DNA from 3 places in the Methylocystis sp. H4A genome. Region 3 is predicted to be linked to each of the others. Evidence: riboswitches for the same ligand, from Rfam matches in the RefSeq annotation. Region 3 holds a riboswitch; each other region holds the start of a gene.
The links. Region 3 has a riboswitch for cobalamin ahead of IYW40_RS08405 (TonB-dependent receptor). Riboswitches for the same ligand answer to the same signal wherever they lie in the genome.
Positions count from the first base shown of each region.

Region 1: it holds a riboswitch for cobalamin, as region 3 does, so the genes downstream of both, IYW40_RS18025 (CbtB domain-containing protein) here and IYW40_RS08405 (TonB-dependent receptor) in region 3, are expected to answer to the same signal.
Region 2: it holds a riboswitch for cobalamin, as region 3 does, so the genes downstream of both, IYW40_RS11025 (TonB-dependent receptor) here and IYW40_RS08405 (TonB-dependent receptor) in region 3, are expected to answer to the same signal.

Region 1 covers NZ_JADNQY010000028.1:278,626-288,535, reverse strand. Annotated here, with positions in the region: gene IYW40_RS18035 (sterol desaturase family protein) at 1-165, opposite strand, end outside; gene cobO (cob(I)yrinic acid a,c-diamide adenosyltransferase) at 349-981, opposite strand; cobalamin riboswitch at 1,030-1,226, shown strand; gene IYW40_RS18025 (CbtB domain-containing protein) at 1,278-1,460, shown strand; gene IYW40_RS18020 (CbtA family protein) at 1,473-2,135, shown strand; gene cobW (cobalamin biosynthesis protein CobW) at 2,132-3,166, shown strand; gene cobN (cobaltochelatase subunit CobN) at 3,173-6,601, shown strand; gene cobG (precorrin-3B synthase) at 6,585-7,865, shown strand; gene IYW40_RS18000 (precorrin-8X methylmutase) at 7,862-8,494, shown strand; gene IYW40_RS17995 (precorrin-2 C(20)-methyltransferase) at 8,491-9,255, shown strand; gene cobJ (precorrin-3B C(17)-methyltransferase) at 9,252-9,910, shown strand, end outside.
Region 2 covers NZ_JADNQY010000024.1:135,157-145,066, forward strand. Annotated here, with positions in the region: gene IYW40_RS10995 (SDR family NAD(P)-dependent oxidoreductase) at 1-287, opposite strand, end outside; gene IYW40_RS11000 (DUF938 domain-containing protein) at 319-978, opposite strand; gene IYW40_RS11005 (LysR family transcriptional regulator) at 1,223-2,173, shown strand; gene IYW40_RS11010 (sensor histidine kinase) at 2,310-2,966, opposite strand; gene IYW40_RS11015 (hypothetical protein) at 3,293-3,844, opposite strand; gene IYW40_RS11020 (hypothetical protein) at 3,898-4,497, opposite strand; gene IYW40_RS11025 (TonB-dependent receptor) at 4,522-6,600, opposite strand; cobalamin riboswitch at 6,711-6,915, opposite strand; gene IYW40_RS11030 (M20/M25/M40 family metallo-hydrolase) at 6,974-8,362, opposite strand; gene fumC (class II fumarate hydratase) at 8,566-9,910, opposite strand, start outside.
Region 3 covers NZ_JADNQY010000022.1:88,950-98,859, reverse strand. Annotated here, with positions in the region: gene IYW40_RS08405 (TonB-dependent receptor) at 1-2,027, opposite strand, end outside; cobalamin riboswitch at 2,138-2,342, opposite strand; gene IYW40_RS08400 (M20/M25/M40 family metallo-hydrolase) at 2,401-3,789, opposite strand; gene fumC (class II fumarate hydratase) at 3,993-5,390, opposite strand; gene IYW40_RS08390 (sigma-70 family RNA polymerase sigma factor) at 5,454-6,023, opposite strand; gene IYW40_RS21755 (NepR family anti-sigma factor) at 6,020-6,262, opposite strand; gene IYW40_RS08380 (response regulator) at 6,586-7,401, shown strand; gene IYW40_RS08375 (general stress protein) at 7,558-7,836, shown strand; gene IYW40_RS08370 (PTS sugar transporter subunit IIA) at 7,850-8,314, opposite strand; gene raiA (ribosome-associated translation inhibitor RaiA) at 8,483-9,064, opposite strand; gene rpoN (RNA polymerase factor sigma-54) at 9,315-9,910, opposite strand, start outside.

The sequences.
Region 1 (9,910 bases), on a different contig from region 3:
CCGCGGGTTGACGCGCCCCCGGCGCATCTTGCGCTGATAGGCCAGCGCGACAACGGCGATGAGAAACGTCGTCGCCAGGGAATAGACCGAAAAAATCGATCCCGCCGAAAACAGTTCGTTGGAGATCCTCGCAGCGGAAAAGCGGAGCGCGCCGTAAACGTCCATCGAGCTTTCGGGTCCAGATGATGTTGAGAGTTCAGCCTAGGACTGACGCGCCTCGGGATGCCTGCTCGCGTCGCTGGCGCGCGTCCCTGTCCGTCACGGAACTGCCTGCCCGCAAAGCGTATTCTCTACGCGAGCCGCTGCCAAGAGCGATATGCCGGCGGCCTTCAGAGCATAGGCTCCAGATTAGAATTCGATTCCCTCCTGCGCTTTGACGCCGGCGCCGAAATGGTGCTTGACGAGAGTCATCTCGGTCACGAGATCGGCTGCGGCGATGAGCTCCGGCTTGGCGTTGCGTCCGGTCACGACGACGTTGAGATCGTCGCGACGCGCGGCGAGCGCGCCCAGCACCTCCTCCAGCGGCAAATGCTCATAGCGCAGCGAAATGTTCAATTCGTCGAGCACCAGTAGGCGAATGTGAGGGTCGTCCATCAGTTCGCGCGCCTTCTCCCAGGCGCGCCGCGCCGCCGCCGCGTCGCGCGCGCGGTCCTGGGTCTCCCAGGTGAAGCCCTCGCCGAGCGTATGCCAGGCGACTTGACCGAATTCTTGACCGAACTCTTGGCCAAGCTTTTCGAGCATATTGCGCTCGCCGGTGCGCCACTGGCCCTTGCCGAACTGAACGACGCCAATCTTCCAGCCATGGCCGAGCGCGCGAAGCGCCAGCCCGAAGGCCGCCGTCGACTTACCCTTGCCGGCGCCGGTGTGGACCATCAGCAAGCCTTTGCGGGCGACCGTCTTGCCGGCGACCTCGGCGTCCTGGACGGCCTTGCGCTTCTCCATCTTGAGACGATGGCGGCGCGCCTCGTCGTCTACATTCATCTCGGTCACAAGCGCTCCTCTGCCCGTTTGACGGAAGCCTAAGCCGCGCATATGACTAGTCGAGACGGTCCTTCGCAAGAAGTGAAAAGGGAACGCGGCGCGGGCATTACGCCTTTTTCCGCGGCTGCCCCCGCAACTGTAGCCGGCAAGGTCCGCGCCATCTGCCACTGAGCGTGATGCTTGGGAAGGCGGCGCGGTCCGACGACCCGGGAGCCAGGAGACCTGCCGTCAGGGCGATCGTTTTCGGATCGCCGCGCGCATCGCATCGCCGCCGGTGGGGCGGCAGGGAGACCGATATGAACGTCAAATCCGTTAATTCCACCGCCTTCGCCGCTTCGAGACTCGACGCGCTGAAGGCCGCCGTCGTTGCGCTCACTCTCGGCTTTGGCCTTGTTTGGCTTGCGGGCTTCGCCTATCCAGAAAGCGTGCATGACGCGGCGCATGACACGCGCCACGCGCTCTCCTTCCCCTGTCACTAGGCCGCAACGCGCTTGATCGCGCGCGTTTTGACGACCGGCCTTATCGCCGGCCTTGTCGCCGGGCTTGCGGTCGCAGCCCTGCAGCACTTCACCACGACGCCGCTCATCCTCGCCGCCGAGGTCTATGAGGCGGCGCAGCATGCGCATGACGGCGGCGACGCGGGCGCAGCGCTTTCCGGCCTGAGCCGCACAGCGACGACCAGCCTCGCGACGATCGCTGTCTCGATCGGCTACGCGCTCATATTGCTCGCCGCGATGCTTCTCTCTGGCGACGCCATCGCGCCGCGCCGCGCCGCGCTGTGGGGCGCCTGCGCCTTCGCCGCGACGGGGCTCGCGACGAGTCTGGGCCTCGCGCCGCAGCTTCCCGGCATGGCGGAAACCGAACTCGCCGCGCGTCAAATCTGGTGGCTCGCGACCGCGCTGTCCACCGGCGCCGGACTGTTTGCCCTGTTGCGGCTTGACTCGACGGCGGCAAAGATCGTCGCCGTCGCGCTGATCGTCGCGCCGCATTTCTTCGCGCCGCAGCCCGCGACGCCCGAGAGCACGGCGCCGGCGGAGCTCGCCGCGCGCTTCGCGGCCGCCTCGCTCGCCGTTCAGGCGATCAGCTGGGCGCTCGCCGGCGCGCTCGCCGGTCTCGTCTGGCGACTCTTATCGCGTGAACAGGAGGCGTCATGAGCGGCACCAAAATCCCTGCAACGATCGTCACCGGCTTCCTCGGCGCGGGGAAAACGACGCTTATTCGTCATGTGCTCGAGAACGCCAAGGATCGGCACCTCGCGCTCGTCATCAATGAATTCGGCGACGTCGGCGTCGACGGCGAAATCCTGCGCGCCTGCGGCGTCGAAAACTGCCTGGAAGAAAACATCGTCGAACTCGCCAACGGCTGTCTGTGCTGCACCGTCGCCGACGATTTCATCCCGGCGATCGAAGCGCTGCTCGCGCATGAAAAGCGTCCCGACCACATCATCATCGAAACATCAGGACTGGCGCTGCCCAAACCGCTGATAAAGGCGTTCGATTGGCCGGCGATCCGCTCGAAGCTGACCGTTGACGGCGTCATCGCCGTCATCGACGGCAAGGCCGTGGCGGAGGGCCGTTTCGCCGACAATCTCAACGCGATCGCGCAAGAGCGCGAAGACACGCGGACGATCGATCACGACAATCCGCTTGAAGAGGTGTTTGACGATCAGCTTGCCTGCGCCGATCTCATCATCCTCAACAAGACCGATCTGCTGGGCGCCGACGAAGAACGCGACGTCGCGGATCGTCTGGCGCTCGGCGCTCGGAAAGCGGCGAAGATCGTGCGCGCCAGCGGCGGGCGAGTCGATCCGCTCGTGCTGCTCGGCCTGTCGGCGGCGGCGGAGGATGATCTGGCCACCCGTCCGTCGCATCATGACGCCGAGCCCGGACACGACCATGACGACTTCGACAGCTTCGTCGTCTCTCTCTCGGCCGTCGCCGATCCGGCGGCGCTGGTTGCGCGACTCGCTGAAGCGGCGCGCGCGCATGACGTGCTGCGCATCAAGGGCTTCGTTGAAGTCGTCGGCAAGCCGATGCGCCTGCTCGTGCAAGGCGTCGGCGCGCGCATCGAACATCATTTCGATCGGGCGTGGAAGCCCGATGAGCCGCGCATGAGTCGCGTCGTGATCATCGGCGAGAAAGGCCTTAATCGCGACGCGGTGATCGCGACGCTGGCGCAGCCGTGATACGCCATGCATCTTCTGCCGCGCGATCTCCATAATCTCGACGACGCCGGCGCCGCCGTCGATCTCGGACAATCTCCAGCAGAGATCGTGTTTCTGTCCTTTTCGGATTCCGAGCTGCGGCTGCTGGCGCGACTTTATGAGCAAAGCGGCGCGAGCCTCCCGAGCTTTCGCTGCGCGTCGCTGACGCAATTGAAGCACCCCTACTCCGTCGATCTCTATCTCGACGCCGTGGCGCGACATGCGCGGCTGATCGTCGTGCGGCTGCTCGGCGGCAAGGACTATTGGGCTTATGGCGTCGAACAGCTTGAGGCGCTTGCGCGCGCGAAGCGTATTGCGCTTGCGATCGTTCCCGGCGATATGCACGACGACGCGCGTCTGAAGCAAGCGTCGACGCTCGGCGCGGAGACGCTCAATCGAATCTGGCGGTTCTTTCAGGACGGCGGTCCCGACAATCTGCGTTCGTTTCTCGGTTATGCATCGACTCTCATCGGCCGTCCGGCGCAGTGGCGGGAAAGCCTTCCCGTCGCCAACGCCGGACAATTCGAATTCGCGCGCCGCGCCGGCGGCGAATTGCGCGCGACGATCGTCTTCTATCGCGCCATGTTCCTCGCCGACGATGTCGCGCCGATCATCGCGCTCGCCGACGCGCTGGCGCAGCGCGGCTTCGCGGTCGAGGCGGTTTACGTGGCGAGCCTGAAAGAGGCCGAGAGCGAAGCTTTCGTATCGCGTGCGCTCGAGACTTTCGCGCCCAACGTCATCCTCAACGCCACGGCCTTTTCGGCGCGGCGCGACAGCGGAAGCGTGCTCGATTGCGCGGACGCGCCGGTGCTGCAGGTCGCTCTTGCCACCTCTTCGCGCGATGCGTGGGCCGCTTCGATGCGCGGCGCGAATGGCGCAGATCTCGCGATGAATGTCGTCTTGCCGGAAGTTGACGGTCGCATCTTCACGCGCGCGATTTCCTTCAAGGAGGAAGCGCCGCTGCGTCTTGCGGCGGAATTCAGCGAGACGCGTCACGCGCCTGAGCAATCGCGCATCGACTTCGTCGCGGACCTCACGTTGAACTGGGCGCGGCTGCGCCGCAAACCCAACGCAGAAAAAACCCTCGCGCTCATTCTCTCGGATTATCCGGCGCGGCGCGGCCGCGGCGGCTACGCCATCGGCCTCGATGCGGAAGCAAGCGTGCATGAGATCGTCGCGGCGTTGATCGATGCGGGATATGACCTTGGCAATGACGCTGACAACGCGCTCCCCTCTCCCGCGGGCGGGAGAGGGTGGCCCTGCGCAGCAGGGTCGGGTGAGGGCCCTCATCCGTCGTCGCTCCGCGACGACACCTTCTCCCGCCAGGGGGAGAAGGTGCACGCGTTATCTTTGTTGCGATGCCTTGAAGACCAGACGTTCGTCGTCAGTTTTTCGCTCGCCGACTATCTGGCGTTGCTCTCGAACGTCTCCCCCGACTTCGTCGCAAGCGTCAACGACGCCTGGGGCGCGCCGCAGGATGATCCTGCCGTCGTCGACGGCGCCTTCCGCTTTTCCTGTCTCGAAGCCGGCAAGCTCTTCATCGCGCTGCAGCCCGATCGCGGCGCGCGCACGGAGCGTTACGAGACCTATCACGACGTGCAGCGCCCGCCGCGTCACGCCTATGTCGCCTTCTATCTTTGGCTGCGGCATATGCGAAAGATTGACGCGCTCATTCATCTTGGCGCGCATGGCACGCTGGAATGGCTTCCCGGCAAATCGGTCATGCTGTCCGAGGCGTGCGCGCCGGAAGCCGTGCTCGGGCCGACGCCGCTCATCTATCCGTTCATCGTCAATGATCCCGGCGAAGCCGCGCAGGCGAAGCGCCGCACATGCGCCGTGACCATCGGTCATCTGACCCCGCCGCTCGTCGACGCCGAACTCTTCGACGCCGCGGCGAAAGTTGAAACGCTGCTCGACGAATATGCGACGGCGAGCGCGCTCGACGCGCGCCGCGCGCGACTCGTCGCCGGCGCCATCATCGATGAAGCCGAGCGCAGCGGCCTTGCCGTGGAATGCGGCGTCTCGCGCGAGATGGACATCGCCGAGACATTGACGCGCCTCGACGCCTGGATGTGCAACCTGAAGGACATGCGCATCGGCGACGGACTCCATGTCTTCGGGCGCGCCCAAGCAAATTCAGACGCGGATACCGCGCGCGACGCCTGCGCGCGCGCCGAATGCAACGCGCTCATCGCCGCGCTTGCGGGCCGCTTCGTCGAGCCCGGCCCGGCCGGCGCGCCATCGCGCGGGCGCGCCGACGTTTTGCCGACCGGCCGCAATCTTTATTGCATCGATCCGCGCCATGCGCCCACACAAACGGCCTATGACATTGGCCGTCGCGCCGCCGCCGAGGTGATGACGCGCCACGCGCAACTGCATGGCGAATTCCCGCGCTATATCATGCTCGACCTGTGGGGCAGCGCGACGATCCGCACCGGCGGTGAGGATTTCGCGCAAGCGCTCGCGCTTCTCGGCGTCGCGCCGCGCTGGGACACGGCGAGCGCGCGCGTCATCGGCTTCGAAATTTTGCCACAGGCGCGGCTCGAGTTTCCGCGCGTCGACGTGACGCTGCAGGTCTCGGGGCTGTTTCGCGACATGTTCGGAAATCTCATCGCGCTGTTCGACGACGCCGTGCGCGCGGTCGCCGCGCGCGATGAAGACGCTGAAATCAATCCGCTGAAGGCGGCTGACGATCTGCGCCGCGTCTTCGGGGCTGCTGACGGCGCTTACGGAATTGGCGTGAGCGATCGCGTGCTGCGCGGCGAATGGTCGGACCGCGACGATCTTGCGCGCGCCTATCTTTGCGCCGCCGGTCACGCCTATGATCGCGCGGGCGAAAGCGACGAGGCTGTCGCCGCGTTCAGCGCGCGCGTCGCTGACGCCGACGCGCATATCCATGTGCAAGACATGGCGGAAGTCGACGTTCTGATCGGACCCGCCTTCGCCGATTACGAGGGCGGTTTCGCCGCCGCCAACGCCATGCTTGGCGGCGACGCCGATTTGGTGCATATCGATGCGACGCGGCCGGAACGGTTACGGCCGCGCGCTCTGAAAGACGAAATCGCGCGCGTCCTGCGCATGCGGCTCGCCAACCCCCAATGGCTTCAAGGCCAGAAGCGGCACGGCCACCGCGGCGCCGGCGAAATCGCCGAGACGATAGACAATCTCTATGCTTTCGCCGCGACAAGCGGCCTCATCAGCGATGCGCAATTCGATCTCGCTTTTGACGCGACCTTAGGCGATGATGCGACGCGAGTTTTTCTCGCCATGGAAAATCCTCGCGCGCTCACCGCAATCGCGCGCGTTTTTAGCGAAGCGCTCGCGCGCGGCTTGTGGAATACGCAACGCAACAGCGTGCGCGGCGCCTTAAGCGATATCGAACGCCAGGAGGGAGGGCGTCTTGCAGCCGAGGCCTGAGATCAAGGGCTGGTGTCCCGGAGCCTTCGCGCCGATGCCGAGCGGCGACGGTTTGCTGATCCGCGCCAAGGCGGTCGGCTCTCGCATGAGCGCGGCGCAGGCGCGCGAGATCGCGAGAATTGCGGACAACTGCGGCAATGGGCTGATTGATCTCTCGCAGCGCGCGCAACTGCAACTGCGCGGGATCAGCGAGGCGACGATCGCCGAAGCCCTGCGCGGCCTCGAGGCGATCGGCATGCTCGCGCCGAGCGCCGACGCCGAACGCGTGACGAATGTCATCGCGTCACCGCTCGCCGGCCTCGTCGCCGGCGCTTTCGACGCCAACGTCATGGCTGTGGAGCTTGCTGCGGAATTGCAGCGCGACGCGGCGCTTCGCGCGCTTCCGCCGAAATTTCTGTTTCTTCTGGATGATGGCGGCGCGCTGTCGCTTGCCGACGTCGAGGCCGACATTCGGATCGAAGCAATTGCAAACGGCGATGTCGCAATTCGCATCGCCGGCGTTCCTGATCGCGCCGTAGTCGTCGCGGCCGGTGACGCGCTCGACGTTGCGTTGCGCTTTGCGCGCGCCTTCGTGGAGCTGCGCGACCGTCATGCAAATAGCTTCAGGCGCGTCCGCACGTTGGTCGAGGCGCTCGGCGCCGACGCGCTGCCACGCGCGGCCGGGCTCGTCATGCGCGTCTCCAGGGAAGCGCCGGCGCCCGCGTCCCGCGCGCATATTTATGGGGCGCAACGCTGCGGCGCGCTCGCTTTCGCCGGCGTCGGCGCGCCCTTCGGTCGCTGGCGCGCAGATGAACTCGCCGCCGTGGCCGATCTTGCACAAAGCGAGGGAACCGGCGAACTGCGCCTCACGCCGTGGCGCGCCTTGCTGATCGTCACGCCCGATAAAGACAATGCGCGACGCGTCGTCTCGCGCGCGCAAGACCACGACCTCATCACGTCGGCCGACGACAAGCGCCTCGCCGTCATCGCCTGTCCCGGCGCGCCGGAATGTCCGCAGGCGATCGCCGAGACGCGCGCGCATGTGATGGATCTCGCGCCGCTTGCGCAGATGATCGGCGGCGCTGACGGCGTTGGCCTTCATCTTTCGGGCTGCGCGAAAGGCTGCGCCCGGCAGAGCGCCTCGCCGATCACGCTGCTTGCCAACGCCGAAGGGTTCGATCTCATCGAGAATGCCGGCGCCGACGGCGCGCCGAGCTTCAGATCGCTGACCTTCGAGGCCGTGATGCGCGAACTCTCCGCGCGCGCAAGCGGTCGGACGCAATGAGCCGCCGCTTCGACTATATCCACGAAGGCGCGCAGATTTATGCGCGCTCTTTTGCGACCATTCGCGCCGAGTCGAACCTCGCGCGTTTCACGCCCGAGCAGGAAAAGATCGCCGTGCGCATGATCCACGCCTGCGGCATGGTGGAACTCGCCGACGACATCGAGTTCTCGCCGGATTTTGTTGCGGCGGCGCGCGACGCGCTGCAGAAAGGCGCGTCGATTCTATGCGACTCCAACATGGTCGCGCATGGCGTCACCCGTTCGCGTCTGCCGACGGAGAACCAGGTGGTCTGCACGCTGCTTGAGCCGCGCGTGCCGGCGCTCGCCGCCGAGATCGGAACCACGCGCAGCGCCGCGGCGCTGGAGCTGTGGCGCAACCGACTGGATGGCGCATTGGTCGCGATCGGCAATGCGCCCACCGCGCTGTTCCGTCTCCTCGAGATGATTGACGAAGGCGCGCCGCCGCCGGCCGCCATCATCGGCATGCCGGTCGGCTTCGTCGGCGCGGCGGAATCGAAGGACGCGCTGCGCGAATATGGGCGCGTTCCCTTCGTGATCGTGAAAGGCCGCAAGGGCGGCAGCGCCATGGCCGCCGCCGCCATCAATGCGCTGGCGAGCGAAAAGGAATGAACGCGCTCGCCTCGACCTCGCATGAAGCCGTCGCGACGCTCGGCGCGCTGATCGGCGTCGGACTCGGTCCTGGCGATCCGGAGCTTGTGACGGTGAAGGCCGCGCGCCTCATCGGCGCGGCGAGCGTCGTCGCTTTCTTCGCCAAGCGCGGACGCGCAAGCCACGCGCGCGCGATCGCCGCGCCCTATCTCGCGCCGGGGTGCGAAGAGATTGCGCTGCTCTATCCGGTGACGACGGAGATTCCTTTCGATCAGCCGGAATATGTCTCGTCGCTTCAGCACTTCTATGAAGATTGCGTGATGCGCATTCGCGCCCTGCTCGAAGCCGGTCGCGACGTGACGCTGCTCTGCGAAGGCGATCCGCTGCTCTACGGCTCCTTCATGCATATGTTCGCACGGCTTGACGCGCGTTTTCGCGTCGAGATTTGCGCCGGCGTCTCCGGCATGTCGGGGTGTTTCGCCGCGGCGCGCCAGCCGATGGCCTGGGGCGACGACATTCTCACCGTTCTGCCCGCGACGCTCGACGAAGACAGACTTGCGTCGCGCCTCGCCGAAACCGACGCCGCGGTGGTGATGAAGCTTGGCGGCAATTTCGCCAAGCTGCGCCGCGCGATGACTCGCGCCGGCGTCATCGATCGCGCAATCTATGTCGAACGCGGCGCGATGCCCGGCGAAAAGATCATGCGCTTCGCCGACAAGCGCGACGATGACGCGCCCTATTTTTCGATGGCGCTGGTGCCGGGGCGAGGCCGACGCCCTTGAGCGGCGCGCTTGACATTGTCGGCCTCGGTCCGGCCGACGCGCGATGGCTGACTCACGAGGCGCAGGCGGCGCTCGACGAGGCGCAGGACATTATCGGCTATGCGCCTTACGTCGCGCGCGTTCCCGAGCGCGCAGGACAGACACGGCTTGCAAGCGATAACCGCGTCGAGATCGACCGCGCGCAGGGGGCGCTGGCGCGCGCCGCGCAGGGTCGCCGCGTGGCTGTCGTCTCCGGCGGCGATCCCGGCGTCTTCGCCATGGCGGCGGCGGTGTTCGAAGCGGTCGATTGCGGCCCGCGGGAGTGGCGCGATCTCGACATTCGCGTGCTGCCCGGCGTCTCGGCGATGCAGGCGGCGGCGGCGCGGCTCGGCGCGCCGCTCGGCCATGACTTTTGCGCGATCTCGCTCTCCGACAATCTCAAGCCGTGGGACGTCATCGCCAAACGGCTGGAACATGCCGCGCAAGGCGACTTTGTCATCGCGCTATATAATCCCGCGTCCCGCGCGCGGCCGACGCGCATCGACGACGCCTTTGCGCTGCTGCGTCGTCATCTTCCCGGCGAGACTTTCGTCGGTCTGGCGAAGTCCGTCGGGCGTGAGAATGAGGAGATCATTCTGACGCGGCTCGACGAAGCCGCGGGCGACAAGGTCGATAT
Region 2 (9,910 bases), on a different contig from region 3:
CCAACATTGTAGGCGACCAGCGCGAGGTCGCCGTCGCGGTCTGCTTCGTCGAAGAGGGCGGCGACATCGGCTTCGCTCGTGGCGTCTGCGACTTTGATCGCGACCGCGCCGCCCGCGGCGGCAATCTGCTCGGCGACGATTCGCAGCCGCTCCGGCGTGCGGCCCGCGACCATGACGCGGAGCCCTTCGCGCGCGAAACGCCGCGCCAACGCGGCGCCGAGGCCCGACTCGGCGCCAACGCCAGTCACGAGCGCCACCCCCCTATTCGCCATCGCCGGTTCTGTCATGGCGCGTCAATTCTCTTCGGCCGCGCTCGCGTCATGCGCGCCCAAAGAGAAGAATGAAGTTGTTCGCCGGCATGTCCATAATTTTCTTAAGCGCGATATTATGTGCGTTGGCGGCGCGTTCGAGATCACGCACGTCCTTAAGGCCCCATTCGGCAATCTTGGGCGCGAGGATCTCCTGATCGAAAGCGGCGTTTGACTCGGTCGTATAACTGCCGTCAACCTTGAAGGGTCCGTAGATCGCGACAAAGCCATTCTTGGTCAACACGCGGTCGGCGACTTGAGCGATGCCGTCGCAGATCGAGACCGGCGCGACCTGGAAGAGGTTCACCACGAAAATGCCGTCGTAGAGCCGATCGCTGGCGCTGGGCCAGGTCTGTGGTTCAGTCAGATCGATTTTGATGGGATCGAAGATATTCTTGCCGCCTGCTTCGTCGCGCTTCTTCTTGATCGAATCGAACACTTCGACGTCATAGTCGGAAGGCTGAAACGACAGATTTGGGAAATGCGGCGCGAAATAGTTGATGTGGTTGCCAGCGCCGCTCGCAAGTTCCAGCACATTGCCGCTGTTCGGAAAGATCACTCTGAACATGTTGAGAATCGGATCACGGTTTCGATTCCCGGCCCACGCAACATAGGGGCTGAGCGGATGCGGATCGATCGGCGGACGGTCCGCAGGCACATTGATGGACATGGCGGTCCTCCTCGGCTTTCCTCGACGCTTGCGCCGCTCGCCCAACGGCGCGGAAGCGTCGAACGCTTCGCGGCCTTCATTTTTGGATCTTGTTCCGGCCCAAGCCGTCGGAAGCTTTATCGATTGTCGCCGACGCGGTAAAATTCGAAAATCTTATGAACTCATTCGGGGAACTAAACCCCTAGACGAGCTGCCGTCGACGAGTTCGGAACAGCAGTCTCAATTCGCAGGAGGCAGCGACAGGATGGTCAACCTCAAGTCTTTCGACCTCAATCTGTTGCTGGCGTTGAAGGCGCTTCTCGAAGAGAAGAACGTGTCGCGCGCCGCAGAAAAGTTATGCCTGAGCCAGCCCGCCATGAGCCATATTTTGCGCAGGCTGCGCGACCAGCTCGACGATCCGATACTGGTGAAGTCCGCATCGGGTTTGGTCCCTACGGCGCGCGCGCTTGCGTTGCTGGAGCCAACGGCGGCCGTGCTTCGGGAGATCGAAAGGATTGTCGAACCCCCGCCAGAATTTGATCCCGCGACCAGTCGCCGGCGTTTCGTGATCTCCACAAGCGACTATGTCGGGTTCGCCCTGTTGCCGACGCTTGCCGAGTCGATGATCCGCATCGCCCCACATGTTGAGGTGCATATTCGGCAGCCGATAACCGGGCCGCCCCACATCGTGCTCGAGAAAGACAATATCGATCTGGCGATCGGCTTCGACGCAATCTTCGGCGGCGCGCCGCATGTCTGTTCGCAGATGTTGATGGGCGAGAGCATCGTTTGCCTCACAAGAAAATCGAACGCGCAAGTCCCGGGCGATCACATCAGTCTGGCGCAATTTCTGGAATGCAAGCATGTGCTGATCAGCTGGCGGGAAGCAGGGACGGGCCTGATCGACGACAGTCTCGCAAAGCTGGGGCTACGTAGAAACGTCTTTCTTGTTCTGCCGAACTTCTTGACGACGCCCTGGATTCTCGAGAAGACCGACCTCATGCTCTGTCTGCCACAAAGGATGGCCGAGCAGTTCGTACAGCTGGCTCCACTCAAAATCCTGCAGATCCCGATCGACCTGCCGCGCTACGCGTTGATGATGCTTTGGCATCCGCGCCACGAAAAAGATCACGCGCATATGTGGCTGCGGGAACGCGTGCGGATGGCCTGCCGCCGCGACAGCGGCAACGATGCGAACGTCGGCGCTGGCGCCTAGGCGCAGGATCGACACGCCGCAGGAACACGGCCCGACAAAGATCCGCGTCGGGCCGCGGGCCTGTCAATCGACTGAGAATCTCTTGTTCGCGCTGGCGCGTTCGACCGCAGTGCGCGCTTGAGCAAATCGCCGTGGCTTATCGAACCCCTAGCATCGCTGCGGGAGCGACCCGAAAAGTGAGCCGCAGGGCAGTTCCCATGGGACTCGGCGTGATCTCCAAGGCTCCGTCGAGGTGCGCCGCAATATCATGCATGAGCGTAAGGCCCTTTCCTGAAATTTTGGTCGACTGGGACAATGTTTTTAAAGGAAAGGGCGCTCCGTTGTTTTCAACGACAAGCTCGACCTCGCCCCGAAAACACCGGACGCGCGTTTCGATCCTGCCCTTCTCGAGACCGACGAGGGCGTATTTGAGAGCATTTACCGTCGCTTCGACGACCACAAGCCCGACGCTTTTTGCGCGCGCGCAGTCAATTTCGAAATCCCCGTCTATGGTCACGATGCTCTCATAACGACTGTCAAAGGCCGAATGCAGAGTTTCGGCGAGAAGCCTAACGAAAGAGCCGAGGCTGCAAATCTCGTGCTCATTCGTATCGAGCGCGCCGTGGAGCGCCGCGGTCGCGCAGATGCGCGAAACGCAGATGTCGCATTGTACCGGATGGCCACACTGTCTCCGCTGCGCGGCAAAGAGAGCCGATAAGACCTGCAATTCGTTTCTGATCCGATGGCAAATCTCTTCGTAGCGCTGCTGCGACGCGGCCAGCTGCGCTCTCAGCGAGGCTATTTCCCGCCTCAATTCCGGCGATCCGTCTGATGCTACATTCAAAACGATTATGCCTCAATCCTGTAAGTTGTTCTAGTATCAAGCATATTTATCTTGGCTGTTTTATGTTCAGATATTTTTCGAAGCAAACTCAGACGTGTGGGTCGCGTTGTGGAGAGGGTCAGAAGCGACGCGCACGCGCTGGCGACGATTCCCTGTTCGGCGAAAAGAACAAGGCCATCGCGAGTTAGTCCTTGTTCTTTCCTTCTTCCCGGATCTCACCGGTCAGCGACTCAACCAAAGCCGCATTAAACATCCGCTGAGGGTCGCGAGCACCTTCGTCCATGGCTCCTTCGCGCCTAGATCGGGCGCGAAGCGAACGTCTTCGCGGCATCGCGATACGCAACTGCGGCGGCCGCCTTCAACATCAACAGCGCCGCAAAGGCGCCGAGATTGATGAGAAAGATCCGCGTCACGACCGGCGCGGTGAAATGATCGACGCCGGGTCCTGTCGCCGCCGTGACCGCCAGAATCAGGCTCTCATAGACGACGAAGGCCGCAAGGAAAGCGGCGAGTCCTCCAGCAAACCCATGAAAGCGGCGCGCGATCAGTCCGGCGCTTTCACAGGAGAGCAGAGCGATGACGCCGAGCGCGCCGCCCCAGAATAGCGTAATGGCGTCCGTCGAATAATGCAGGAACAGAAAGCCGACCGCCTGATTGGCGAACCAGACTGCGCCCGTCAGCAGCAGGGCCTCGCGACGCGCCGTTGTAAGCGCGGCGACGGCGGCGAAACCCGCGAGCGGCAAGGCGCAAGCCCAACCGAAGCTCAGAATAATGCTCGCGGCGATGAAGGTCGCGAACCAAAAAGCGCGGCGGTTTGTCGTCGGAAGAGTGGAAAGCGTCAGCGACATGAGGTTCTCCTTTCAAGTGAACATTGGGGAAGTGAATTCATAAGCGCGGCGCGTCAGCCGCCGCGCAACCGCCCTGCTGAACGATCGATGGGATCGGGTTCGTGCAGGCCAAACCAGCGCGCACGCAATTTGTCCCACAGCGCGAGGCGCGACCAATCCGGTTCCTTCAGGACTTTGTCCGTCTCCGCGTCGAGGAAGGGATTGGGCAGCAGCACGGTGATCTGCTGTTCGCCGGCGCCGTTGAACAGCTGCAGTCCCCACGACATCGGCACGCAGCTCATGTTTCGCCGGCGATAGAGTTCGGCGCGCGACGTGCGCCTGAGTTTTGCAAGTTCGGGCGACGTCGGCCGCGCGCGCGATCCCTTGTTCTCGCCGATGCAGACGTGAAAATGCGTGACGCCGAAGGCGACCGTGAGATAGCCGTCGAGCAGCCTGATGCGCGTCGGCGCGCGGTCGGCGTGGATCTCCCACGCCGCGCCTTGAATGATCGGCCCGAAGACGATCTCGCGCCAGTGATGTTCGAAAAGGTCACGAATGAGCTCTTCGAGACTCGCCGGATCTGTCGGCAGCGAGAAGACATCGAGCGCCGCGCCATCAGGCTCGACGATGCGTCTTGGCGTTATACTTGGCGTCACGTCCGCGTTGGTTTCCATATCGATCTCCCTGCCATTCATTCGTCACCAGGCGTATTTCACGCCGCCATAAAAGGCGCGCGCCGTCGTGGAATAGTTGTAGACCTCCTCGTAGAGCGCATTGCCGACATTCTCGATGCGCCCATGCAGCGTCAGCTGGTCGGTCAGCCTGTAATTCGCGAAGAGATCGAGCCGCACATAGGGCGCGAGCATCACGCGTTTGTTGAAGATGAAATCCACGTCATGCGCGGAGCCGACGATATTGGCGCGCGCCTCGAGTTCGAGACCCGGCGCGCCCGTATAAATGACCGACCACATGCCCTTGTGACGCGGACGGCGCAGCAGCGTGCGTCCAGCGTAGATGCTGTTCTCGTCGTCATCGAGATTTCGCGCGGCGAGAAACGTGTAGCTTCCGCGCAACAGCAGAGCGCCGGGCACGAGACTGGCTTCACCCGAAAATTCGACGCCGCGCGTATCCGCTCGTCCGACGTTGAAATAGCAGCCGAAGATTTGCGTCGACGCGCAACTCTCAGCCTTGCCGAACTGCACGAGATTCGCATAGCGATTGGCAAAGACGGAGACGGAGGCCGTGGCGCGCCCGCCAAAAAAGCTCTGATCTATGCCGGCGTCGAAGCCGAGCACGCGTTCGGGCGCGAGCGCCGGATCGCCATATTCGGAAAACCTCTGAAAGAGCGAAGCGGTCTTGGCGCCGGTGGCGGCGGAGCCGCGCAGCCGCATGCCGATCTCATCGATGCGGAAATTCGCCATCGTCCGCCAGGTGAGAAACGTTTGGTTCTTGCTCACCGCATCGGCGCGGCCCCCGTAGGAAATATCGAGGCGGTCGAAGAGCGTGAATTGATGCTGCGCATAGCCCGACCATGTCGTCTGGACGGCGTGCGTCGGCGCGTAATCATCGACGATCCAGGCTTCGCGCGAATTCTGCGCCGTCTCGGTTTCGACGCGCGAGCCAAGCGTCGCGAGACCAAAGGCGCCAAGCGCGATATCGCTTTGATATTCGACGCCCCTGCGCCCGCCGAGATAGCCAAAGCGGCAGTTTTGCGACAGGAAGCTCTGCATGTCGAAACAGGCTTCCGTCATCCAGGCGTCGCGATTGCCGCGGTTGGCGTAGAGCGTCAGCCGGTTGCGTAGACTCTTGTCGAACATATCGGCGCCGAGCCGCACATAGCCCTGCATGAATGTCGCATGCTGATGATTGAAAGAATCGAAAACGCTAAAAGGACTGAAGGCGTAGGGATTGTCGTAGCGAATGGCGCTGTCGTAGCCGGCAAGGCCCGCCTCGATCCGCGCATCTTCGGTGAATTCATAGCCGATGCGCCCGGTGACGCCGACATTGTTCGTCGGATCATTGGCGGGCAGCGGCGGCAGCGGCGTCGTCTGATCGCCGATCACGATGGGGCGCTGCTGACGATAGCCGTAGCGCGGAAAGCCATCGGCATGCAGGCCGGAGATCGACAGCGCGTAGGAGCCCTGCCCGTCGGCGCCGGAGATCGACGCGCGCGAGGACGACGTCCCATAGGCGCCGCCTTCCGACATGAGCCAGCCTTGCGGCGCGCCCTTTCCGCGACGCGTGATGATATTGATCACGCCGCCCATCGCGTCCGAGCCGTAAAGCGCCGATTGCGGACCGCGCAGCACTTCGATCCGCTCGATGTCGGTCGGAAGCAGCCGACCGAAGTCGACCGAACCGTCCGTGCTCGTCGGATCGCCAATGCGGATGCCGTCGATCAGCACCAACGTCTGACCTGGCGTCGAGCCCCGCAAAGCGACGGAGGTCTGCGCGCCGGGCCCGCCATTCGAATAGACGTCAAGTCCCGGAACGCCCCGCAGAACGTCGTTGAAGCCGAGCGATCCGCGCTTTTGAATGTCACGCGCATGAATGACGCTGACCGAAGCGCCAGTGCTCGATGCCGGCTGCTCAACGCGCGTCGGCGTGACGACGGTTTGGTCTTCGACGTCGGCGCCGGGTGAACCCGGCTGCGCCGGGCTTAAAGGGCCGACCTCGATGACCGGCAAGGAGTGCTGGGCGAAAGCGACGGAAGTGGAGAGCGATAAGGACAGCAGAAATGCGCCGCGCAAGGCGGGGCTCTGAATGTGGATATGCATGCGCGTAGACTCGCAGCGAGACGTGGGCCGTCACTGCGAAGGTCTTTGCCCACACGCCGACAAGGCGAGAGGCATCGGCCGCATCGGTGCACCCCGCCCGACGCTTTCGCGCGTGACCACGAAGCGACGGCAGGTCTCCTGGCTCGCGGGTTGTCGCCTCGGACCGCCTTCCCAGAGCCTTATGGCTCCAGTGGCTTAGTGGTCGTCGGCTCGCCGCTTACAGTTGCGGGGGCAGCCGCGGAATTGCGCACGAAGCAGCGCGCTCACCGCATTCCCATTTTGATCCCGTTAGGAACCGTCTGCTGCAAAATAGAATGCCGATCGCATCACGAGTCAAGAGCGTGGCCGTAGAAGATTGCTCCTCTCACTGCGATCACGCCGCCGCCAGCGCCGCAAGCACACGCGCCCAGGAGCGCGTTCCCTTGTGAAACGATGTGTAGGAATATTTCTCGTTGGGCGAATGGATGCGGTCGTCGTCATGCGCGAAGCCGATCATCAGCGAATCCATATTGAGGTCGCGCTTGAAGGCGCCGACGATCGGGATCGAGCCGCCGCAACCCGCGAGCACCGCTTCCTTCTCCCATTCTTCGGCAAGCGCGCGGCGCGCGCGATTGAGCGCCTCCGAGCCGAAGGGAAGTTGCAAAGCGTTCGACGCGCCATGTGAAATGAATTCGGCCTTGGCGTCCGTCGGCAGACGCTCGCGCACGAAACTGCGGAAGCTTTCCAGGATCGTTTTGGCGTCCTGCTTGCCGACGAGGCGGAATGAGAATTTCGCCGACGCCTGCGCGGGCAGCACCGTCTTCGATCCTGCGCCGGTGTAGCCGCCGATGATTCCATTCACGTCGCAGGTCGGGCGCGCCCAGATCTGCTCGATAATTCCGCGGCCCGTTTCGCCGCCAACGCGCGTGAGGCCGATTTCCGAAAGCCATTTGGCCTCATCGAAGTCGATCGCGCGCCATTGCTCGGCGATGTCTTCGGGAATCTCCGGCACGCTGGCGTAGAAGCCGGGCAGCGTCACCTTGCCCTCGATGTCATGCAGATCGGCGATGATTTTCGCCAGCACATGAATCGGATTCAGCACCGGCCCGCCGAACATACCGGAATGCAGATCATGGCTCGGCCCTTTGATGATCACCTCTTCGAGCGCGAGCCCGCGCAACATCACCGTGATCGCCGGCGTCGACGCGTTCCACATGCTGGTGTCGCAGACAAGCGCGAGATCTGGCGCCGAGAGTTCGTCCTTATGCGCGGCGAGAAATCCCGGAAGCGAGGGCGACCCGGTCTCCTCTTCGCCCTCGAACAGAAAAGTAACGTTGCACGGCAGGCCGCCATTCGCCTCGAAGGCGCGGCACGCTTCGACGAAAGTCATCAGCTGGCCTTTGTCGTCCGAGGCGCCGCGGGCGACGATGTCCTTGCCGTCCTTGCCCTCGGTCAGCCGCGGCGCGAAGGGCTCGGTTTCCCACAGCTCCAGCGGGTCTGGCGGCTGCACGTCATAATGGCCGTAGAACAGCACATGCGGCGCATCCTTGCGCTTCGCCTTGGCGTGGCCGACGACGATCGGATGGCCGGGCGTCTCGCGCACTTGCGCTTCGTAACCAAGGCCGTTGAGCTGATCCTTGAGCCAGTTCGCCGCCCGCAGGCATTGCGCATTATAGGCCGGATCGGTCGAAACGGAGGGAATGCGCAAGAGATCGAACAGGCGTTCTCTCGAAGCGTCGAGATTGGCGTCTATCGTATTGAGGACGGCTTCGATCGCGGCCATGAATCAGCTCCTCGGTGAGGAGCCGAAACTAGTGCCTATGCATGGCGAGGGGAAGACGCGCGATGGCACAGGGCTGCCTCGTCCTTCGAGACGACCGCTTCGCGGTCTCCTCAGGATGAGGAAGCCCTGTTGCTTCTCTTGACCTCATCCTGAGGAGCCGCCTTTAGGCGGCGTATCGAAGGACGAGGTCAAAAGGAGGTTGCTCACGCGCTCGGCGCGAGCATATTCTCCGGCCGCACGATCGCGTCGAACTCGACTTCCGTCACCTTGCCGGAAGCCAGCGCCTCTTCCTTCAGGCTCGTGCCGTTTTTGTGCGCGGCGCGCGCGATTTTCGAGGCCGCGTCATAGCCGATCTTTGGCGCGAGCGCGGTGACGAGCATCAGCGAGCGGTCGAGGAAGCGCTTGATGTTGGCCTCGTCCGCTTCAATGCCGTCGACGCAACGCGCGACGAAACTGTTGATGCCGTCGGCGAGCAGAATGGTCGATTCGAGCAGCGCGAAGCCGACGACCGGCTTCAGCACATTGAGTTCGAGATGGCCCTGCGAGGCGGCGAAGGTGATCGTCGCGTTGTTGCCGAAAACCCGCGTGCACACCATGGTCAGCGACTCAACCTGGGTCGGATTGACCTTGCCCGGCATGATCGACGAACCCGGCTCGTTCTCGGGAAGCCTCAGTTCCCCGAGGCCGGCGCGCGGCCCCGAGCCGAGCAGGCGAATGTCGCTCGCGATCTTGTAAAGACCCGACGCCAGCGCGTTGAGCGCGCCATGGGCGAAGACGATCGCATCATGCGTGGCGAGCGCCTCGAATTTGTTGGGCGCCGAGACGAAAGGCAGTCCTGTCTGCTCCGCGATATCGGCGGCGACCTCTTCGCCAAAGCCTTTGAAGGTGTTGACGCCGGTGCCGACCGCCGTGCCGCCCTGAGCGAGCTCCAGAAGGTCGGCGAGCGTCGTCCTGATGCGCCTTTCCGCGTATTCGGCCTGCGCCGCATAGCCGGAAAACTCCTGGCCGAGCGTCACCGGCGTCGCATCCTGCAGATGGGTGCGGCCGATCTTGATGATGTCGGCGAATTTCACCGCCTTGGCGTTGAGCGAAATATGCAGCCGCTCGACGGCGGGAATCAGTCGACCGGAGATCGTCGTGGCGCCGGCGATGTGAATGGCGGTGGGGAAACTGTCGTTCGACGACTGCCCGAGATTGACGTGGTCGTTGGGATGAACGGGCGATTTCGAGCCGCGCGGCGCGCCGAGCGTTTCATTGGCGCGATTGGCGATGACCTCGTTAACGTTCATGTTGGTCTGGGTGCCGGAGCCGGTCTGCCAGACGACGAGCGGAAAATGCTCGTCGAGCTTGCCGGCGATCACTTCGCGGGCGGCGGCGACGATCGCGTCGGCGATTTTAGGCTCGAGCAGGCCCTTCCTGGCGTTGACCTTGGCGGCCGCGAGCTTGATGCGCGCCAGCGCATGCACGATCTCGATCGGCATGAGATCGCCGCCGATCGGAAAATTCTCGCGCGACCGTTCGGTCTGGGCGCCCCAATAGGCCCAGGAC
Region 3 (9,910 bases):
TTGTAGACCTCCTCGTAGAGCGCATTGCCGACATTCTCGATGCGCCCATGCAGCGTCAGCTGGTCGGTCAGCCTGTAATTCGCGAAGAGATCGAGCCGCACATAGGGCGCGAGCATCACGCGTTTGTTGAAGATGAAATCCACGTCATGCGCGGAGCCGACGATATTGGCGCGCGCCTCGAGTTCGAGACCCGGCGCGCCCGTATAAATGACCGACCACATGCCCTTGTGACGCGGACGGCGCAGCAGCGTGCGTCCAGCGTAGATGCTGTTCTCGTCGTCATCGAGATTTCGCGCGGCGAGAAACGTGTAGCTTCCGCGCAACAGCAGAGCGCCGGGCACGAGACTGGCTTCACCCGAAAATTCGACGCCGCGCGTATCCGCTCGTCCGACGTTGAAATAGCAGCCGAAGATTTGCGTCGACGCGCAACTCTCAGCCTTGCCGAACTGCACGAGATTCGCATAGCGATTGGCAAAGACGGAGACGGAGGCCGTGGCGCGCCCGCCAAAAAAGCTCTGATCTATGCCGGCGTCGAAGCCGAGCACGCGTTCGGGCGCGAGCGCCGGATCGCCATATTCGGAAAACCTCTGAAAGAGCGAAGCGGTCTTGGCGCCGGTGGCGGCGGAGCCGCGCAGCCGCATGCCGATCTCATCGATGCGGAAATTCGCCATCGTCCGCCAGGTGAGAAACGTTTGGTTCTTGCTCACCGCATCGGCGCGGCCCCCGTAGGAAATATCGAGGCGGTCGAAGAGCGTGAATTGATGCTGCGCATAGCCCGACCATGTCGTCTGGACGGCGTGCGTCGGCGCGTAATCATCGACGATCCAGGCTTCGCGCGAATTCTGCGCCGTCTCGGTTTCGACGCGCGAGCCAAGCGTCGCGAGACCAAAGGCGCCAAGCGCGATATCGCTTTGATATTCGACGCCCCTGCGCCCGCCGAGATAGCCAAAGCGGCAGTTTTGCGACAGGAAGCTCTGCATGTCGAAACAGGCTTCCGTCATCCAGGCGTCGCGATTGCCGCGGTTGGCGTAGAGCGTCAGCCGGTTGCGTAGACTCTTGTCGAACATATCGGCGCCGAGCCGCACATAGCCCTGCATGAATGTCGCATGCTGATGATTGAAAGAATCGAAAACGCTAAAAGGACTGAAGGCGTAGGGATTGTCGTAGCGAATGGCGCTGTCGTAGCCGGCAAGGCCCGCCTCGATCCGCGCATCTTCGGTGAATTCATAGCCGATGCGCCCGGTGACGCCGACATTGTTCGTCGGATCATTGGCGGGCAGCGGCGGCAGCGGCGTCGTCTGATCGCCGATCACGATGGGGCGCTGCTGACGATAGCCGTAGCGCGGAAAGCCATCGGCATGCAGGCCGGAGATCGACAGCGCGTAGGAGCCCTGCCCGTCGGCGCCGGAGATCGACGCGCGCGAGGACGACGTCCCATAGGCGCCGCCTTCCGACATGAGCCAGCCTTGCGGCGCGCCCTTTCCGCGACGCGTGATGATATTGATCACGCCGCCCATCGCGTCCGAGCCGTAAAGCGCCGATTGCGGACCGCGCAGCACTTCGATCCGCTCGATGTCGGTCGGAAGCAGCCGACCGAAGTCGACCGAACCGTCCGTGCTCGTCGGATCGCCAATGCGGATGCCGTCGATCAGCACCAACGTCTGACCTGGCGTCGAGCCCCGCAAAGCGACGGAGGTCTGCGCGCCGGGCCCGCCATTCGAATAGACGTCAAGTCCCGGAACGCCCCGCAGAACGTCGTTGAAGCCGAGCGATCCGCGCTTTTGAATGTCACGCGCATGAATGACGCTGACCGAAGCGCCAGTGCTCGATGCCGGCTGCTCAACGCGCGTCGGCGTGACGACGGTTTGGTCTTCGACGTCGGCGCCGGGTGAACCCGGCTGCGCCGGGCTTAAAGGGCCGACCTCGATGACCGGCAAGGAGTGCTGGGCGAAAGCGACGGAAGTGGAGAGCGATAAGGACAGCAGAAATGCGCCGCGCAAGGCGGGGCTCTGAATGTGGATATGCATGCGCGTAGACTCGCAGCGAGACGTGGGCCGTCACTGCGAAGGTCTTTGCCCACACGCCGACAAGGCGAGAGGCATCGGCCGCATCGGTGCACCCCGCCCGACGCTTTCGCGCGTGACCACGAAGCGACGGCAGGTCTCCTGGCTCGCGGGTTGTCGCCTCGGACCGCCTTCCCAGAGCCTTATGGCTCCAGTGGCTTAGTGGTCGTCGGCTCGCCGCTTACAGTTGCGGGGGCAGCCGCGGAATTGCGCACGAAGCAGCGCGCTCACCGCATTCCCATTTTGATCCCGTTAGGAACCGTCTGCTGCAAAATAGAATGCCGATCGCATCACGAGTCAAGAGCGTGGCCGTAGAAGATTGCTCCTCTCACTGCGATCACGCCGCCGCCAGCGCCGCAAGCACACGCGCCCAGGAGCGCGTTCCCTTGTGAAACGATGTGTAGGAATATTTCTCGTTGGGCGAATGGATGCGGTCGTCGTCATGCGCGAAGCCGATCATCAGCGAATCCATATTGAGGTCGCGCTTGAAGGCGCCGACGATCGGGATCGAGCCGCCGCAACCCGCGAGCACCGCTTCCTTCTCCCATTCTTCGGCAAGCGCGCGGCGCGCGCGATTGAGCGCCTCCGAGCCGAAGGGAAGTTGCAAAGCGTTCGACGCGCCATGTGAAATGAATTCGGCCTTGGCGTCCGTCGGCAGACGCTCGCGCACGAAACTGCGGAAGCTTTCCAGGATCGTTTTGGCGTCCTGCTTGCCGACGAGGCGGAATGAGAATTTCGCCGACGCCTGCGCGGGCAGCACCGTCTTCGATCCTGCGCCGGTGTAGCCGCCGATGATTCCATTCACGTCGCAGGTCGGGCGCGCCCAGATCTGCTCGATAATTCCGCGGCCCGTTTCGCCGCCAACGCGCGTGAGGCCGATTTCCGAAAGCCATTTGGCCTCATCGAAGTCGATCGCGCGCCATTGCTCGGCGATGTCTTCGGGAATCTCCGGCACGCTGGCGTAGAAGCCGGGCAGCGTCACCTTGCCCTCGATGTCATGCAGATCGGCGATGATTTTCGCCAGCACATGAATCGGATTCAGCACCGGCCCGCCGAACATACCGGAATGCAGATCATGGCTCGGCCCTTTGATGATCACCTCTTCGAGCGCGAGCCCGCGCAACATCACCGTGATCGCCGGCGTCGACGCGTTCCACATGCTGGTGTCGCAGACAAGCGCGAGATCTGGCGCCGAGAGTTCGTCCTTATGCGCGGCGAGAAATCCCGGAAGCGAGGGCGACCCGGTCTCCTCTTCGCCCTCGAACAGAAAAGTAACGTTGCACGGCAGGCCGCCATTCGCCTCGAAGGCGCGGCACGCTTCGACGAAAGTCATCAGCTGGCCTTTGTCGTCCGAGGCGCCGCGGGCGACGATGTCCTTGCCGTCCTTGCCCTCGGTCAGCCGCGGCGCGAAGGGCTCGGTTTCCCACAGCTCCAGCGGGTCTGGCGGCTGCACGTCATAATGGCCGTAGAACAGCACATGCGGCGCATCCTTGCGCTTCGCCTTGGCGTGGCCGACGACGATCGGATGGCCGGGCGTCTCGCGCACTTGCGCTTCGTAACCAAGGCCGTTGAGCTGATCCTTGAGCCAGTTCGCCGCCCGCAGGCATTGCGCATTATAGGCCGGATCGGTCGAAACGGAGGGAATGCGCAAGAGATCGAACAGGCGTTCTCTCGAAGCGTCGAGATTGGCGTCTATCGTATTGAGGACGGCTTCGATCGCGGCCATGAATCAGCTCCTCGGTGAGGAGCCGAAACTAGTGCCTATGCATGGCGAGGGGAAGACGCGCGATGGCACAGGGCTGCCTCGTCCTTCGAGACGACCGCTTCGCGGTCTCCTCAGGATGAGGAAGCCCTGTTGCTTCTCTTGACCTCATCCTGAGGAGCCGCCTTTAGGCGGCGTATCGAAGGACGAGGTCAAAAGGAGGTTGCTCACGCGCTCGGCGCGAGCATATTCTCCGGCCGCACGATCGCGTCGAACTCGACTTCCGTCACCTTGCCGGAAGCCAGCGCCTCTTCCTTCAGGCTCGTGCCGTTTTTGTGCGCGGCGCGCGCGATTTTCGAGGCCGCGTCATAGCCGATCTTTGGCGCGAGCGCGGTGACGAGCATCAGCGAGCGGTCGAGGAAGCGCTTGATGTTGGCCTCGTCCGCTTCAATGCCGTCGACGCAACGCGCGACGAAACTGTTGATGCCGTCGGCGAGCAGAATGGTCGATTCGAGCAGCGCGAAGCCGACGACCGGCTTCAGCACATTGAGTTCGAGATGGCCCTGCGAGGCGGCGAAGGTGATCGTCGCGTTGTTGCCGAAAACCCGCGTGCACACCATGGTCAGCGACTCAACCTGGGTCGGATTGACCTTGCCCGGCATGATCGACGAACCCGGCTCGTTCTCGGGAAGCCTCAGTTCCCCGAGGCCGGCGCGCGGCCCCGAGCCGAGCAGGCGAATGTCGCTCGCGATCTTGTAAAGACCCGACGCCAGCGCGTTGAGCGCGCCATGGGCGAAGACGATCGCATCATGCGTGGCGAGCGCCTCGAATTTGTTGGGCGCCGAGACGAAAGGCAGTCCTGTCTGCTCCGCGATATCGGCGGCGACCTCTTCGCCAAAGCCTTTGAAGGTGTTGACGCCGGTGCCGACCGCCGTGCCGCCCTGAGCGAGCTCCAGAAGGTCGGCGAGCGTCGTCCTGATGCGCCTTTCCGCGTATTCGGCCTGCGCCGCATAGCCGGAAAACTCCTGGCCGAGCGTCACCGGCGTCGCATCCTGCAGATGGGTGCGGCCGATCTTGATGATGTCGGCGAATTTCACCGCCTTGGCGTTGAGCGAAATATGCAGCCGCTCGACGGCGGGAATCAGTCGACCGGAGATCGTCGTGGCGCCGGCGATGTGAATGGCGGTGGGGAAACTGTCGTTCGACGACTGCCCGAGATTGACGTGGTCGTTGGGATGAACGGGCGATTTCGAGCCGCGCGGCGCGCCGAGCGTTTCATTGGCGCGATTGGCGATGACCTCGTTAACGTTCATGTTGGTCTGGGTGCCGGAGCCGGTCTGCCAGACGACGAGCGGAAAATGCTCGTCGAGCTTGCCGGCGATCACTTCGCGGGCGGCGGCGACGATCGCGTCGGCGATTTTAGGCTCGAGCAGGCCCTTCCTGGCGTTGACCTTGGCGGCCGCGAGCTTGATGCGCGCCAGCGCATGCACGATCTCGATCGGCATGAGATCGCCGCCGATCGGAAAATTCTCGCGCGACCGTTCGGTCTGGGCGCCCCAATAGGCCCAGGACGGCACGGCGATGTCGCCAAAGGAGTCGCGTTCAATTCTGTGATCGTCGGTCATCGGCTCGCTCGCATGGAAAGGGGCGTTTGGCGCGCCTCCCTATGCGGCATTTCCGAGCAGCGTTCAATCGCGCGTGGCTGCGGAGAGCTGCTCGGCCGAGGACCATTCGCGCGGCTCGGCGCTTGGCGGCGCCGACATCAGGTCTGAGAGCCGATTGCGGGCGCGATTCACCCGGCTCTTCATCGTGCCCGGCGCGCAGCCGCAGATTTGAGCCGCTTCCTCATATGACATGCCGGAGGCGCCAACGAGGATCAGGGCTTCGCGCTGGTCGAGCGGCAATTTTTGCATCGCGTCGCGGAAGTCGAGAAAATCCATATGCGCGTGCTGCGATTCCGGCGCGACCAATCGTCCGGCGATCAGACCGTCGGGATCGGGAGCCTCGCGTCGGCGCTTGCGAAATTCGCTGTAGTAGATGTTGCGCAGAATGGTGAACAGCCAGGCGGTGAGATTGGTGCCTTCCGAAAAGGTCGCGAGACTGCCCCAGGCCTTGACCAGCGTTTCCTGAACGAGGTCGTCGGCGCGATCGGAGTTTCCGCAAATCGACACTGCGAAGGCGCGCAAGCTCGGGATGGCTGAGATCAGATCAGCCTTTAATCCCTGTCCTGCCGAATGCGCTTCTTCGCTTGCCTTCACTCACTCTTCCTCGGCGCGCTTGATGTCGCCGCGGAGGATAGCACATTCGTTTCGAGTTGGTTCAAAAGTTTCAGAAACCGATCGGGAACCGGTTGAGCCACGACATCGTCGTAGAGATTGCGGAGCTCCTTTCCGATCGAGTCCTGGAATTCCACCGGCCGCGGTCGCGGGGCCGGCTGTGCGCCGCAGTGCGCCTCCCCTACTCCTCGGCGACGATCGCCGAATTCGTCACGTGTCATCACCCACCCTGCAAACGTCCCCACCCTGCGAGGGCCCGGTCTCGAAGAATACCGCCCGTCGCCTGCGAAAGCGTCGTCGTCTGCTTTCGCCCGCGCAACTATATTCTCCGGATTCTTATTCCCCATGGAGCCCTCTATTTTAATATGCATGATTTCTGGAGCCGCCGCGTTATACTGCGCCGCAAGGACGGTAGGCAAAACGCACCGCTGAAGGATTGGTTCCCTAAAATGCCGAGCAGTTTTGACGTATTGTCCAAGTTTTGAATCTGCTTAGCCCGCACTCCTCTCCTTTGCGAGGCTCCATGCTGCTGGAGTTGTAAGACATGTCGGCGTCAAAGGAAATTTCAGCGCATATTCCCTATTTGAGACGTTTCGCGCGCGCATTGGTCGGCGATCGGGAGGGCGGCGACGCCTATGTGCTGGCCACTCTCGAAACCGTTGTCGCGGACCCGAGCCGCATCACAGATTCCGATGACCTGCGCATCGCTGTATACCGTCTGTTCCTGGATGTCTGGGCGGCGTCGCCGATCAACGCCCACACCGATCGCTCCGGCGCGCTGGCGGAAAACGGCCGACGCAATCTCGACGCTATTTCGCTGAAGCCGCGAATAGCCTTTTTGCTGCAGGCGCTCGAAGGCTTCGATCTCGACCAGATTGGTCAGACTCTACATGTTTCGGAGATCGAGGCTGGCGCCCTGATCGAGGCGGCGAACGGCGAGATCGCCGACCAGATCGCGACCGACGTGCTGATTATCGAGGACGAGCCCCTGATCGCCCATGATCTGAGGAGCATCGTCGAGGAGCTGGGACATCGGGTGGTCGGCATGCCGCGCACTCACGCCGAGGCGCTGGCGGCCATACAGCAAGGCAACCCGGGACTGATTCTCGCCGATATCCAGCTCGCGGACGGCAGTTCCGGGCTCGACGCCGTAAACGAGATCCTCGTCTCTCTGTCCATCCCGGTGATCTTCGTCACCGCCTACCCTGAGCGGTTTTTGACCGGCGAGCCGCCCGAACCGGCCTTTCTGATCGCCAAACCCTTCAACGTCGAAAGCCTCAAGGCCGTCATCAGCCAGGCGCTGTTTTTTGAACGACGCGCCGGACGCCGCGAACAAAGCGCGCCGCGGGTCGGCATGTGAATCTCTGATCTTATTGCAAACATTAAATTTTTCGCCCTCGCCGTCCCGGCGGGGGGATCCTTCGGGACTGCGAAGATAAATCGCCACCGCCCAGAAACATTGGCCGACCCCGCGAGTTATAGCCCAAGGCGCTGGGGGAACTTTGTGAGGCGGCCCATGGACGAGAATAGAAAATCCAGCCGCGGTTTTGCGTCAATGGATCCCGAAAAGCAGCGGGCCATCGCACGCAAGGGCGGCCAGAGCGTTCCTGACGAGAAACGAAGTTTCTCGCAGAACCCCGATCTTGCGGCCCGGGCAGGACGCAAGGGCGGTCAAAGCGTGAATCCGGCCAAGCGGAGCTTCTCGCGCGATCATGCGCTCGCTTCGGAAGCCGGCCGCAAAGGCGGACACGCTTCGCATGGAGGCGGCGCCCAAAAACGCAGCGCGCCGCTCTAAGGAGCGGCGCGATTTATGCCGCAAACGGCTTCGAGCGCTGCGCGATCAGCGAATAGAGCGCATCGTCGTCGCGCGTCCCGCGTAGCGTCGCCACGAGGCCTTGCTCCCTCAGCATCCGGGCCGCGCAGGCAAGCGCCTTGAGATGATCAGCGCCCGAACTCTCGGGCGTGAGGATCATGAACACGAGATCGACCGGCGCGCCGTCAAGAGACCCGAAGTCGACAGGCCGGTCAAGACGGCCGAACACGCCGTAAATCCCCTTCAATTTCGCGAGCTTGCCATGTGGAATGGCGATGCCTTCGCCAATTCCCGTCGAGCCCAGCCGCTCGCGGTGAAGAAGCGCATCGAAGATCTCGCGCGCGGGAAGCCCGCAAATCTTCGCGGCCTTCTCGCTGAGTTCCTGGAGAAGATGCTTCTTCGTCGTCGCCTTCAGTGAGGCGCAAACCGAATCCGGCGAAACCAAGTCCGTTGGCCGCATGCGACGATCATCCTGCTTCTCATGGGAGGTCTAGGGCCGCCGAAGGCGCAGACCATCCTTGAAATTTCAACGTCTCGCTATTTTCGCCAAACCCGAAGGGACGTGGGAAAATGGCAAGATACGTGCCGAGGAGGCCGTTATTATGGCCGTCCCACGACGTTTTTGCTGTCAGCGCGCGTCGCCTTCCGACTCGGGGGTGTCGATCCAGCCGATATTTTCGTCGCCGCGCCGATAGACGACATTCAGGCGGCCGGTGTTGGCGTGCCGGAACACCACGACGGGCGCGCCAGTGAGATCGAGGTCGAGCACCGCCGCCGAAACAGACAGCCGGCGCAATTGCGTGGTGGATTCGGCGATGATCGCGGGGCTGAACTCCGCCGACGCCTCATTTTCCTGATCGGGCGCCTCAAGCACGTGATAGGCGACGACCTCGGCCTGAGCGCCGTCGCCATGCTCGTGATGGCTCTTGAGCCTGCTCTTGTAACGGCGCAGGCGCTTTTCGATGCGCTCCGCCGCCTGGTCGAAGGAGGCGTAGGGCTCCTGTGCGCGGCCGTCGGCCTGCAGCACGATTCCGGAGGCGAGATGCAGGCTGCAGTCGGCTCGAAAGCCCGAGCCCTCCGGCGAGATGGTGACGTGGCCGCTGACTCGGCCGTCGAAATATTTCGCCGCCGCCGTCTCCAGCCTCTGCGTCACATGAGACCGAAGCGCTTCGCCGATGTTGATGTTCTTGCCGGAAACCCTAAGAGACATTTTGCAATCCGAACTTTCGTTGCGAGCGAAGTTTCGGCGCGGAAAGGGCCAGCCGCGCCTGCCGCGCCGCCGTCAGACCAACCGCCAACGCGCCCCCATCCGCCCTGGAACTCCGCCTGAGGGGTCAGCGAATCGCCCGCCATCTAACCAAAGAGCGGAAATTCCGCGCAGCGTTAGAAGCCTCGGCGTGCGAAGTCAATGGAGTCTTCCCCAACGGCGAAGCTTCAAGCCTCAGGACGACATAGGACAATTAATTGGTTGTCATGCGCGCCTGCGCAAGCTTGGCGCGGCGGCGATCGACCGAGGATGGAATGCGCAAACTGTCGCGGTATTTCGCGACCGTGCGCCGGGCGATTTCAATGTCGCTCGCCTTCAGCCGTTCGACGATCGCGTCGTCCGACAGGATGCCGTCGGGCGTTTCCCGATCGATCATCTGCTTGATGCGAAAGCGCACCGCCTCGGCCGAATGCGCAGCGGCGCCGCTCGTCGTGGCGATCGACGCGGAGAAGAAATATTTGAGCTCGAAGACGCCGCGCGGCGTCATCATGTATTTGTTCGACGTCACCCGCGAGACCGTCGACTCATGCATGCCGATCGCATCAGCGACGGTGCGCAGGTTCAGCGGACGCAGATGTTCGACGCCATGCGTGAGGAAGGCGTCCTGCAATCGCACGATTTCTGAAGCGACGCGTAGAATGGTGCGGGCTCTCTGCTCGAGACTCTTGGTCAGCCAGTTGGCGTTCTGCAGGCAGCTCGAAATGAAGCTTTTGTCCGCGGGGCCGGTGGCGACGGCGCTGACTTGCGCCGCATAACTGTGATTGACCAATACGCGCGGCAGCGCGTCAG